4 regions of the Virgibacillus sp. Bac332 genome follow, and region 3 is predicted to be linked to each of the others. Evidence: riboswitches for the same ligand, from Rfam matches in the RefSeq annotation. Region 3 holds a riboswitch; each other region holds the start of a gene.
The links. A riboswitch is a leader RNA that binds a small molecule or an ion and turns the genes downstream of it on or off. The one in region 3 is predicted to bind thiamine pyrophosphate.
Positions count from the first base shown of each region.

Region 1: another riboswitch for thiamine pyrophosphate. It lies ahead of thiT (energy-coupled thiamine transporter ThiT); the one in region 3 lies ahead of D9782_RS06755 (YkoF family thiamine/hydroxymethylpyrimidine-binding protein).
Region 2: another riboswitch for thiamine pyrophosphate. It lies ahead of tenA (thiaminase II); the one in region 3 lies ahead of D9782_RS06755 (YkoF family thiamine/hydroxymethylpyrimidine-binding protein).
Region 4: another riboswitch for thiamine pyrophosphate. It lies ahead of D9782_RS00830 (thiamine phosphate synthase); the one in region 3 lies ahead of D9782_RS06755 (YkoF family thiamine/hydroxymethylpyrimidine-binding protein).

Region 1 covers NZ_CP033046.1:2,863,958-2,867,127, forward strand. Annotated here, with positions in the region: gene D9782_RS13580 (M3 family oligoendopeptidase) at 1-1,478, shown strand, start outside; TPP riboswitch at 1,738-1,840, shown strand; gene thiT (energy-coupled thiamine transporter ThiT) at 1,949-2,518, shown strand; gene D9782_RS13590 (YflT domain-containing protein) at 3,030-3,170, opposite strand, start outside.
Region 2 covers NZ_CP033046.1:1,584,924-1,588,093, reverse strand. Annotated here, with positions in the region: gene D9782_RS07605 (hypothetical protein) at 1-181, opposite strand, end outside; gene D9782_RS07600 (DUF2642 domain-containing protein) at 195-389, opposite strand; TPP riboswitch at 658-769, shown strand; gene thiW (energy coupling factor transporter S component ThiW) at 974-1,471, shown strand; TPP riboswitch at 1,460-1,562, shown strand; gene tenA (thiaminase II) at 1,627-2,313, shown strand; gene thiD (bifunctional hydroxymethylpyrimidine kinase/phosphomethylpyrimidine kinase) at 2,313-3,119, shown strand; gene thiM (hydroxyethylthiazole kinase) at 3,116-3,170, shown strand, end outside.
Region 3 covers NZ_CP033046.1:1,410,162-1,413,331, forward strand. Annotated here, with positions in the region: gene D9782_RS06745 (ABC transporter ATP-binding protein) at 1-68, opposite strand, end outside; gene D9782_RS06750 (ECF transporter S component) at 65-646, opposite strand; gene D9782_RS06755 (YkoF family thiamine/hydroxymethylpyrimidine-binding protein) at 643-1,251, opposite strand; TPP riboswitch at 1,368-1,470, opposite strand; gene D9782_RS06760 (DctP family TRAP transporter solute-binding subunit) at 1,695-2,759, opposite strand.
Region 4 covers NZ_CP033046.1:168,871-172,040, reverse strand. Annotated here, with positions in the region: gene D9782_RS00835 (BCCT family transporter) at 1-940, shown strand, start outside; TPP riboswitch at 1,084-1,195, shown strand; gene D9782_RS00830 (thiamine phosphate synthase) at 1,297-1,911, shown strand; gene thiO (glycine oxidase ThiO) at 1,895-3,046, shown strand; gene thiS (sulfur carrier protein ThiS) at 3,006-3,170, shown strand, end outside.

The DNA.
Region 1 (3,170 bases), 1.5 Mb from region 3:
CCGAAATGGATACGATTCAAACGACATTTGAACAAAAACTAGTCGACATTCCTGACATAGTATGGGACCAACTTGTAAAAAGTGAGGATTTAGTTGATGTAGCATATGTGTTAGAAGAATTTAGAAATCATGCAAACGAACAATTGGTGCGAGATCAAGAGGTTCTTATCAATGATCTGGCAATTGATGGATATCACGCTTGGGGACAAATGTACGATGTGATTATAGGAAATATGAGTGTAGATATGGTAGAGGATGGGGAAACGAAAAGCTATTCTATTGGGCAGGCTACAAATAAACTAACACACCCAAACCGTTCATATCGTAAGCAAGTGTTTCAACAGCTAGATAAAGCTTGGAAGAATAACGCTAGTTTATTTGGTCAAACATTAAACCACCTAGCTGGCTTTCGTTTACAAACATATAAGCATAGAAATTGGAATGAAGTTTTGCAAGAACCATTGGCTTTGAACCGTATGAGAAAAGAAACATTAGATGCGATGTGGACTGCAATAAAAAAATATAAGCATCCCTTTGTAGAGTATCTTATGAACAAGGCCAAACTACTTGGACTTAACAAACTAAGTATTTATGATGTTGGAGCACCAGTAAACAAAGTGGTTAAGACTTCGTCGTTTGAAGAAGGAGCTGACTTTATTGTCGAACATTTTACTCAGTTTAGTCCCCAAATGGCTGATTTTGCGAAAATGGCCTTTGAAAATAGGTGGATTGAGGCTGAGGATCGTCCAAATAAGCGTCCGGGAGGATTTTGTACAAGTTTCCCTGATAGTAAGCAAACACGCATTTTTATGACTTATTCAGGTACTTCATCTAATATTGCAACGTTAGCTCATGAGTTAGGGCATGCTTATCATCAACATGTAATGAATGATGTAAATGGACTTAATCAACGGTATGCAATGAATGTTGCTGAAACAGCGTCAACATTTGCTGAAATGGTTGTTGCAGATGCGTCGGTAAAAAGCGCACGTTCGATTGCGGAAAAGAAAAGTTTATTAGAGGATAAGATTCAGCGGAGCATTGCTTTTTTTATGAATATACATTCCCGTTTTATCTTTGAAAGGCGTTTTTATGAAGAAAGGAAACAAGGATTAGTGCCAGTGAAAAGATTAAACGATTTGATGATAGAAGCACAGAAAGAGGCATATTGTGATGCATTATCGGAGTATGATCCTAATTTTTGGGCATCTAAATTACATTTTCACATAACAAGGGTGCCATTTTACAATTTCCCTTATACATTTGGTTATCTTTTCAGTCTAGGTATCTATGCAAAAGCACAAGAAAACGAAGATAGTTTTGAAGATGCATATATTTCGCTTTTAAGGGATACTGGTCGCATGAACGTAGAGGATCTTGCTAAAAAACATTTGGATACAGATTTAACTAAGCCTGAATTCTGGGAAGCTGCTATTCAATTATGTGTCAATGATGTTGACGAATATCTTTCGTTGTAACGCTGTTGTGTTTTTACGATATGTCATGTACAATACTTGTAGTAAATAGGCAGTGAAAAGTAGTTTCTTATTTATTCCACATGTAACTGATAGTAAGAACCCCACTTCAAGGAATAAAGTGAAACCATTATTGGTAAGTGGGGGAATCGACTGCCGGTAAATGTCTGATTAGTTTATCTCTCAATCAGAGGTATAAACAAAAACCCCCACTGATTGAAGTTTCACTAAACAGTAAGACAAAAGAAGCAAATATAAGTTAGAAGCCTACAGGGGGAGCCAATTGGCTGAGAGTGAACATAACTGTTCTTACCCTTTGAACCTGTTAGTTAGTACTAGCGTAGGGATGGTGGCTTTTTTGATGGACAGAAAAGTAATGTGAGCAGATTCCCCATCAGGAAGTCTTCCCCTTGGCATTGCTTTTTTTGTATGGATAAGTTACTTAACTGCATAAAAAAGGGGAGGAGAAAGATATGAGGCGCACATTATTTTTAGTAGAAGTAGCCATTTTTGCAGCTTTTGCATTTTTATTGGATTTTATACCATTTTTATCATTTAAGGTTTGGGCTCAAGGTGGCTCCATATCCTTTGCGATGATACCGATTTTTATTGTCGCATTTCGCTGGGGGGTCAAGGGCGGTTTATTAGCTGGATTGCTGTTGGGAGGATTACAATTATTATTTGGGCCAACAGTCTTCGTACCCCTACAAGGGTTCTTAGATTATATTGTTGCGTTTACCGTATTAGGTTTTGCAGGAATTTTTGCAAAACCTGTCCAAGCAGTAGTTAAAGAAGGAAAAACGAAAACAAGCCTATATTATATTGCTGTAGGCGTGTTTTTAGGATCAGCTTTACGCTTTTTAGCCCATTTCACTGGAGGGATTGTATTCTTTGGTGAATTTGCGCCAGAAGGTCAGCCTGTATGGTTATACTCGTTGCTATATAACGGATCGTACATGTTACCTGGCTTTATATTAAGTACGGTTCTTGTGTTCTTTTTATTTCAAAAACAACCACGTACACTATTACGTATGTCCGCTTAATCTAGGAGTTTTCCTCATAATAAATATACGAAGATTAGTGGGTAGTTATTGACTCGAGGATTTTGCCCACTATTTTCTATTTAGTAGTTTAGAGTTATAGTGAGAGGTGAAATCAAGCTTAATCAATTGCGGCAATTATTATCGAGACTGATAAAATGATTATTCAGAGTAAGAAATATTTTGTTTTTTCCCAAGCTCTTTATTATCTTTATTTCATAACAAAAGCGCATTAGAAACGTAGCGACTGGAGCTAGTCAGCTCGTAGGGCGGGCGATTGTGAAGTCACATCGTTTCTGGGCGCTGGAGCTGGACGCGGCTCAACACGCCCCTATTTATCCAAATGGGTAAATTTTATATTTTCTTCCTAGACTATGAGAAAAGCTGCTTCACCCAATTAGAATTGGTGAAACAGCATTGATAACTTGCCTATCATAAGCAAGTTATCTTTTTCTTACTGACAGATTAAAACGTTTAATTATGAAAAACTACTGTATAGTAGAGATTTATGCTTTTATTGTAAATACCTATTAACTTCCTCATGGTTAGTTACAATCAAGAGTACTTTTCCTTCATCCATATCTTCCTCATAGTTTTCAGCTTCTGCTTGAGAGAATCCTATTTCGGTTAATTTCGTTCTTAGTTCATCACCTTG
Region 2 (3,170 bases), 170 kb from region 3:
AATTAATAGCATTAAATGCTATATATATTTCTTGAGGCCCATAACCACTATTATCGTTAACGATTACCAATTGTGAAGTTACCTTTAGAAGCGTACCTTCTATTAAATTATTATCAGTAGCTATTTCAGCATCAGAGCCTATACGCGTTAAAAGTTCGGCAAAAAGATTTATTTGGAACATCTATATTCCTCCTTTATAGCTCACTAATAAGCTCAATTTTATACAGTCTCACCAAAACTTGGTCGCCAGATCCCTCGATAATGACAGTATAATCATTCTTAACCTGATCAACTGTTCCCGTTACCATTCCAAAAGCAGTAGTAATTTGAACTTGTTCATTTATTAAATTTAGAAGTACTTGTTTAATTTTAGAAGGAGTAAGTGCCAATTAGATTCATCCTTTCTATAATAAATTTCTATTTACCATATGCTACATTTACTAAGCTGTAAGGGCATTTATTTCTATGGATCACTAATTCCACCATTATCATATAAACATAAATAAAATAATAGATGATAACCTATCAAATAAGCCTATTAAAAAAAGGCGCTTTAAATGGTAGACGCTATATTCCTTTTTTCCCATGACAAATAACAATATATTTGTTATGCTTGATTCTGTTAGTTGCTGAAAGCATAATTAAATTCACAAGTTACTTAACTACTAGGGGTGCCCAATATGTGGGCTGAGAGGAAACACGTGACGTTTCTAACTCTTATGGACCTGATCTGGTTAATACCAGCGGAGGGAAGTAGTAGACGCAACGTCTTTCTATTTTCTTACACAAAGCCAGGTCCATGGAGGATCTGGTTTTTTTCATAAGAACAGAGTGGATGTATATTATGCTTTGCTGTCTACCTTTAGCATCCATAGCTACTGGGGAGAGGCGTGTAGGACGTAAGCTATACCGCATATTGTCGGTAATTCCTATTGTTGTCCTATGCTCACTTTTTATAGAAAGGAGGGAATAAGTGAGAAGAACGCACGTATTAACATTGATGGCAATTTTCGTAGCAATTGGAACATTAGGAGCACAATTCTTATGGTTTCCTGCTGGAATTGCTAAAGCGTATCCAGTGCAGCACGCAGTAAATGTAATGGCGGCAGTAATACTGGGACCTGGTCCAGCCGTAGTCATAGCTTTTATGATTGGAATTTTACGAAATATGCTGGGGATTGGTACATTACTTGCTTTTCCGGGAGCAATGGTTGGTGCTTTCCTTGCTGGGCTTTTTTATCAGTGGTTTGGTAGAAAGCTGTGGGCTGTGATCGGAGAAAGCATTGGTACTGGTATTATCGGATCATTCATAGCGGTTCCATTTGCTAAATTGTTTATGGACAGTGCTGCTGGCGCTTTCATTTTCATGCCATCGTTTTTGGTAAGTAGCATAACTGGCGCATTTATTGGCTGGTTCATTTTATTACGAGTAAAGCAAGAAGATACGATACGCGTACAAGGAAACTACTAGGGGCGCTTTGTTGCTGAGATAAGGACTTTTCCTTTGTCCCTTTGAACCTGATCTGGATAATACCAGCGCAGGAAAGTAGTGGGGAACATATTATTATCCTCTATTTATCTACTTTTACACCTCTAGTGGCTTCCCATAATAGAAGGAGGCTAAATATGAATTTCACTGATCAATTAAGAGAAGAAAACAATGATATTTTCCAGCTTATTTTTAATCATCCCTTTGTTCAGGGGATAGGGACTGGCGAGATTTCTAAAGATGCGCTCGCACATTATATTAAAGCGGACTTTGAATACTTAAATGCCTTTATGCAAATTTATGGAATAGCGCTATCCAAATCAAAGAAACGTGATGATATTGCTTATTTCTTTGATCAAATAAATTTTATATTAAACGATGAAATCCACCCACATCATAACTTCTGCAATCATATCGGTGTGGACTATGCGTCCTTACAAGGACACCCTTTGCCACCTACTGCAGATCATTACATTAAACATATGATGTATCATGCACAAATGGGAACGTCTAGTGAGATACTAGGAGCTCTACTTCCATGCCCTTGGACATACTTAGAAATTGGTAGGGAATTAATGGAGCAGTATAATCCTAATAAAGATCACCCTTTTTACGATTGGATTAGTTTCTATGCAAGTGGTGATGTAGATAATACCACCTTTGAATTGAGAAAACGGTTGGATATACTTGCAGAAAATGCTGCCAAGGATGAAAAAGATCTCATTAGAGAAGCTTTTCGAAAAAGCTGCCAGCTGGAGCTTAAATTCTGGGAAATGGCCTACACATGTGAATCATGGCCAAACGCAGAAAAGGTGAACAGCTAATGGCTAGCATACCTTGCGCGCTGACTATTGCTGGAACAGATCCGAGTGGCGGTGCTGGCATACAGGCAGACCTAAAAACATTTCAAGAACTAACCGTATATGGAATGTCTGTAATCACCTCTGTTGTGGCACAAAATACAACCGGTGTGCAAAACGTACACCATCTACCTGTTACGATGATAAATGAGCAACTAAACTCAGTTATATCAGATATGCCTGTGCATAGCATAAAAACAGGTATGATTGCGAACAAAGATATGATGCAGGTTATTGCAGAGCACTTGTCCAAATCAGTTGTGAACTATGTCATGGACCCTGTCATGGTTGCAACTAGTGGCGATCCATTAATATCGGAAGATGCTCGATCGTTTCTCAAACAGCAGCTATTACCATTAGCGACTGTAGTTACTCCTAATATTCCTGAAGCACAGTATATTACAGGACAATCTATTGATAATACAAGTGATTTGCAAGAAGCGGCTTTCGAGATCGTCAAAAGCTTTGGAGCACGCGCAGCACTTGTTAAAGGTGGCCACCTGCAAGGTAAAGCCGTCGACTATTTATATGATGGGAATAAGCTTTACACGTTCGAAGCAGAGCGGTTTCAAACAAAGAATACACATGGTACAGGTTGTACGTATTCAGCGGCAATTACTGCTCATCTAAGTAAAGGTCTACCACTTTACGAAGCTGTAAAGCAGGCGAAACAGTATGTAACAGCTGCTATTCAATACTCCTTTTCACTTGGTGCCGGTAACGGACCTACAAATCATTGGGCGGTACGCAAAGAAAGGGTGGAACAATGACACAATCCATTATTCAAGCAGTTAGAGAACAAAAACCATTGATCCATAACT
Region 3 (3,170 bases):
AGATTAGAGATGATTGGTTTATCATTATCTTCATGAAACCAGAGTGAAAGATTAGATACGTTGATCATGATGCGGAACGTTCCTTTCTGATTTGTTTACCAAGCGCAAAACTAGATAGTACGCCTGTTTTCGCGAGTGAATCACTAATTGCTTTTCCAAGCAAACCTGAAATGATTGCCCCACTAATCATTCTTATACATAACATACCTAATATGTATGGAGTACTTAAGGCAGCATAGCCTGATCTAAAATATCCCCAAACAAAACTAAATATAGCTGCTCCAACACCGGCTAACATTAGCACCCAAAGTGAATAGCGTTTCCATTTTGTTAGCGCAAAGGCAGCTTCTGCGCCAAGACCCTGTATAATACCCGTAATAATAATGATTGGTCCCATAGCATTACCGAGGAGCATTTCTACCGTTGCAGCAATTGTTTCTGACAAAAATGCAGCTCCGGGTTTACGAATGATATAAGCCGCAATAATGGATACAATAAACCAAATACCAAATATAAAGTCATATCCTATGGGTCCCATGAACGACACGAGAATTTTTCCAATAGGTAAAAATGCTAAATAAACGATACCGAAGACTACGGAAAGAACAGACATAACAATTATTTCCTTTAGCTTCCAATTATTCAAAGTATCTCCCCCTTTTTAGATGGGCTATTTGCAGATATGGTGGTTGTCATAACTAGATGTGATGAATAACTACTTTCTAAATTTGTAAAAACACGTTCAAGTCCATCGAATATAAGTTTTCCATCCCCGTCTAGCCTTGTAGCATAGTGGATAGAGCTAACCTTAACCCCATGGAGCTTCATTTCCTCAATTTGGTTATAAATGATGTTCATATAATTTCCTCCACCCAACGGATAAAGGGAAAATTTGCCGGCAACTTCTTGCTGAAGGTTATTTGTATTTAAATTTAATCGATGGTCGTCCGTTGATAGATATACATCCCCATCGGAGTCTCCCGGACAGCCGATGGAGTAGGTGGCACTAAACACGACATGGTGTCCTGTGCTAGCCGCATGCAAAAAAAGTGCCTTGGTTACATCAAAAACATGTGTGATCTTGCCACGTACACAGGTTTCTACATCTGTTGTTTTAATCCAAACCTTAGATGTATCTACGTTTTTCAGTGAAGTTGTAATTACATCTACAAATTGATCTGTCATTGGATAGATGGCAAAAGAGCAACCAGCAATCCGACTATTAATACAGTTCAATGCTTGTTCGTTCATATCATTTTCCTCCTAATAAATAGTCATGTCAGTGAAGTTATACATAAATAAAAAAGACTGCATTCTTTGGGAATGCAGTCTTCAAAAATATATGTAGGCTATGCCTATAAAACGATATATGAACGACTGCACTTCCCCACGCTAGTATTATCTAGATCGGGTTATAAGGGTCAGAGTAGTCTCTTCTCAGCCATGTACATAGCTCCCCTAGTGCAATTTAAAATAGATATGCAGTTTTTATGTATTTATATATACTACTAATAGAATAGTTCAATTAGTGCTTTTTGTAAATACGATAAGTGATATACTGTGAAATAAAGCAACTTATAGAACTGCTAGACTTTTTGACTTGATACCTCACATTGCAATGAAGTACATGAGCAATGTAATCAAAAGAGTAATAAGCTAAAATGTTGGGTGTATAAGAGAATAGTGAGCAGTTATCATTCTCTAGAATTATACTTATTCTGTATCCGATGTACCTCGTCCATTAACTCGTTGCCAATAATCGTAGTCATCTGATCGTATACAGCTTTCCATGCATTCTTCCATTGCTCTCTTTCTCTTGTTGTAAGAAAGTGAATAGTAACAACATCTTTTTTTCTTAATTCACGTGTATAATGATCATTCATCTCAATCGCGTGACGTTTCCCCCAATCCGTTGCTTCACTTAAGGCAGCTTGAATGGCTGATTGATTATATTCAGATAATGATTCCCAAAAAGGCTTATTAATAAAAACACCGTATCCGAGATAACCGTGATTGCTCATAGTTACAAACGGTTGATGCTCATAGAATTTTTTAGAGTAAATATTAGAAATCGTATTTTCCTGTCCATCAATAAAATGTACTTCCAAGTTTTGATAAGTTTTATTAAATGGTAAGCTACTTGTGCTAGCATGTACTTGATTAAATTGTTCCTTAATAACAGGACTAGGCATAATACGGAAATGGAGTCGGTTTACATCATCTGGTAGTTTGATAACGTGTACTTGATTCGTAAGCTGTTTATAACCGTTATACCAAAAAGTCAAGCCCTTCACGTTTGTATTATGAAGGTTTGCAAGCAATGTTTTCCCTATTTTACCCTCATATGCTTCCGTTACTGCCTCGTGTGTAGGGAATGCATAGGGGAGATCAAGGATACCCCATTTGGGAAATAGCTCACTTACCTTAGCTGTTGCCGGGGCAATCATTTCAACATTCCCATTTTGGATGGCTTCCCACTCATTGGTGTCATTATATAGAGACCCATTTGCATAAATGTGGACTTTGATTCTTCCATTTGTTTTTGCTTCTACAAGTTGAGCAAACTTCCGGGCTGTTTGTCCCTTTGGTGTGTCAGTCGCAACAACATGACTAAACCGAATGATGATTTGTTCACGTAATCCCTCTTGTTCATCATCATAATCATCTGTTCCACGAATTGTCTCGAAGTCAATTCCAATTACGACAGCGGAAACAAGTCCTGTTATAATAAATGTTAGAATTATAAAAAAGTTTCGCAAATAATTACCTCCATGAACTAAATAGAGAAAGTTCAGTGTGTGGTCATTCATCCCGCATATAACCGCAGTAAGCTCCCGCTTCAAGTAATAAAGAGAAACCAATATGGGCGATGGATCGACTGCCGGTAAATGTCCGATTGGTTCGGGCCTCCATGGAAGTAGGTCACAAAGGCGTTGCCACAGGAAGTGGCGAATGAAGCCTTTGTACGTATTTGTTTTAGTAAAAACGGACGGAAGTTTTACTTTATCCCGCATATAACTGGCAGTAAGATACCCACTTCAAGCAATAAAGAGAAACCAAAATGGGAAGTGTGGAACAACTGCCAGTAAATGTCCGATTGGTTCACCTAACCATCCGTGGGGATAAACAAAACCCCCCCACGGATGGAAGTTTCACTTTATTTTATCATA
Region 4 (3,170 bases), 1.2 Mb from region 3:
GTCAGTGGCAGCTGGTACGATTGGTCCAATTGGATTCCTTGGATTACAAGCAGGTTATGGATTAAGTGCATTGTTCGGTGTACCAAATAATTTATTTGTACAATGTCTTATTGTTATCGTTATTGTTCTAGCAGCTGGGATTTCTGCTGCGACAGGAATTCATAAAGGAATCCAAATTTTAAGCAGCTATAATATTATTCTCGCAGTTTGTTTAATGGTTGCTGTGATTATTCTAGGTCCAGCATTATTTATTTTTGATTCCTATTTGCAATCATTTGGATTATATGTCCAAGACTTCCTAACCTTAAACACCTTCCGTGGAGATGGAGCTTGGCTTGGCTTATGGACCGTTTTTTTCTTTGCTTGGTTCATTGGCTATGGTCCAATGATGGCGATGTTTGTTAGTCGTATTTCTCGTGGTCGCACAATTCGAGAGCTTGTAACTGCTGTTGCGGTAATTGCACCTGTGGTAACGACGTTCTGGTTTACAGTTGTTGGTGGCACAGGGATTTTTGCTGAAATGAATAACCCTGGTGCCGTATCTGAAGCTTTAAATAGTGCTGGACCTCCAGCAGCTATGATTGCTATCGCAGAACAATTGCCACTTGGTACGATTATCGGTTTCTTCTTTTTAGTAGCAACTATTGTGTTTGTATTAACGACAACCGATTCGATGTCATTAACCATCTCGATGGCGATTACAGGTAATGGAGATCCATCGAAATTCCTGCGTGTGTTCTGGGCAATTCTTATGGGACTTGTCGCAACTGTACTCATCACTATTGGCGAGGATAGTGTTGGATCGCTACAATCCTTTATTGTGGTGACGGCTGTTCCTGTATCGTTACTCATGTTAACCACATTTTGGACCGCGCCACGCGCAACTCGTGAACTTGCAAAAGAACAAAAGATTGATGAAGTTAAACGCTATACCAAATAAAAGAGATGTTAAGGGGCTGGCTCATTAGGTCAGCTCTTTTGTTAGTAGAGAATGGCAAAAAAATAGAAAATTGTTCATTTTTGGTAGACGAATAGTCCAAAATCATGTATTTTATAGACAAATGCATATTGAATAATTAAATTACGCTTCACTAGGGGTGCCTTTACGTAATGGCTGAGATCTATGTGTGACATGGAGACCCTTTGAACCTGAACTGGAGTAAGAACCAGCGGAGGAAAGTGACAGGAGTAGTGTGTATCAGCGACATATACCTTTTTTAGGATATCGTTATAGATTCATGCCACTTTTCCTTTGCTGGAAAAGTGGCATTTTTTTGTAGAAAAGGAGAGGAAGTGATGAAACTAATTGCGGTGACTACCGGTGAACAGGAGGAGAAATACCTTATCCAGACAATAGCGAGTATTATTCCCTATCTTGATGCTGTCATTCTACGAGAAAAACAAATGACCGAGCAGGACTATTCTTTGTTCATTCAACGTGTGCTTGCACAAGGAGTTCCGGAAGAAAAACTAATTATTCATGGCCATACAACACTACCTGGTGAAACGAATGTGAAGACACTTCACCTTTCAGAAAAGCGAATACAAGAGGTACACGATCTCCGAAAACAATCCCCCGGTTTACAAGTAGGGGTATCGACGCACTCCAACGAAGTAGCTAAGAGAGCGGAGCAGCTAGGTGCTAAGTATATTTTGTATGGTCATGTCTTTTCGACAGCGAGCAAGAAAGGGGTGAAACCAAAAGGAGTAGAGAAATTAGCAGCAGTTGCAAAAGAGGTGAGCATTCCCGTTTATGCAATCGGTGGAATCACAAGCGCAAAGGTAACGGATATTTATCAAGCGAAGGCAAGTGGGATTGCTGTAATGTCAGGTGTTTTTAGTCAAAATAATCCACTGCAGGCAGTGCAATCGTTTCGAAAGGAGGTGAATCGATATGAAGAGACACGTTGATGTAGTGGTTATAGGTGGAGGCGTTATTGGGCAATCCATTGCTTACTATTTAAGTAAAAGTAGGGTTGTAACGACGGTAATTGAACAAGGTAGAAGTGGAAGAAAAGCTACACAAGCTGCTGCGGGCATGCTTGGTGTACACACAGAAAATGATCAGGAAGGTACGTATTATCAATTTTGCCAAGCAAGTAGAAATATGTATGCATCTCTAAGCAAAGAACTATTTTCGTTATCAGGGATTGATATTCAGCTTTCCACCAACGGTATACTCGAGATAGCTACGAATGAAGAACAGAAGCAAAGACTGCGAGCAAAACAAAATGCATTTGAAGGCTTAGAATGGTTGGATGCGGAAGGGATTAGGAAACGAACATCAGCTTTATCCCAGGCAGTAGGGGGATTATATATGCGGCGAGATGGACATGTAGAACCATTGAAAGTGTGTGAAGCTTTTAAACAGGCATCTTTATCAATGGGAGGTCAGTTGATCGAGAATTGTCAAGTTGGAGAAATAGTCCATGACCATGATGTTTTTCATATTCAAATCGATAACGATGTTATCTCAGCTGATCATGTTGTTGTAGCGGCAGGTGTAAAAAGTGGGAGGTGGTTTGAAGCGACAGGATTAATGAATCCAATGGTCCCAACAAAAGGAGAATGCTTTGCCATAAAGCCAAGCATTCAATCTATTCAGCAGACGTTATTCTTTCACAATCTGTATTTGGTACCAAAACGAGACGGACGCTATATTATTGGTGCAACTAGCTATCATGATGATAGCAATAGTTATACGTCAACAGGTGGCATTTTTGAATTAATGAATCACTTATTGAAGTTGTTCCCATCGTTTAAGCAGGAAGAACTGCATAGCTGTTGGACTGGTGTTCGTCCGGGCACCAAAGATGGTAAGCCAATTATTGGAGAACATCCTGAGATTCCCCATTTGTATTTTGCAACCGGACATTATCGAAATGGTATTCTTCTTGCTCCTGCTACAGGGAAACTAGTTAGTGATATGGTCTTAAAGCGTTATGTACCATCATCGATCCAGCGTCTTTTTACACCAAATCGTTTCAGGAAAGAGGGGATCACATATGCAGATACACGTGAACGGACGTCAGGTGGAGGTAGCTAAGGATTCAACTATTGGCGAGTTACTAAAAAGCTTTAACATTCAAGCGAAACTCGCGGTAGTCGAACAGAATCAACAAATTATTAATAAAACAGTGTATGACGAAACAATATTAACTAATGGGGAT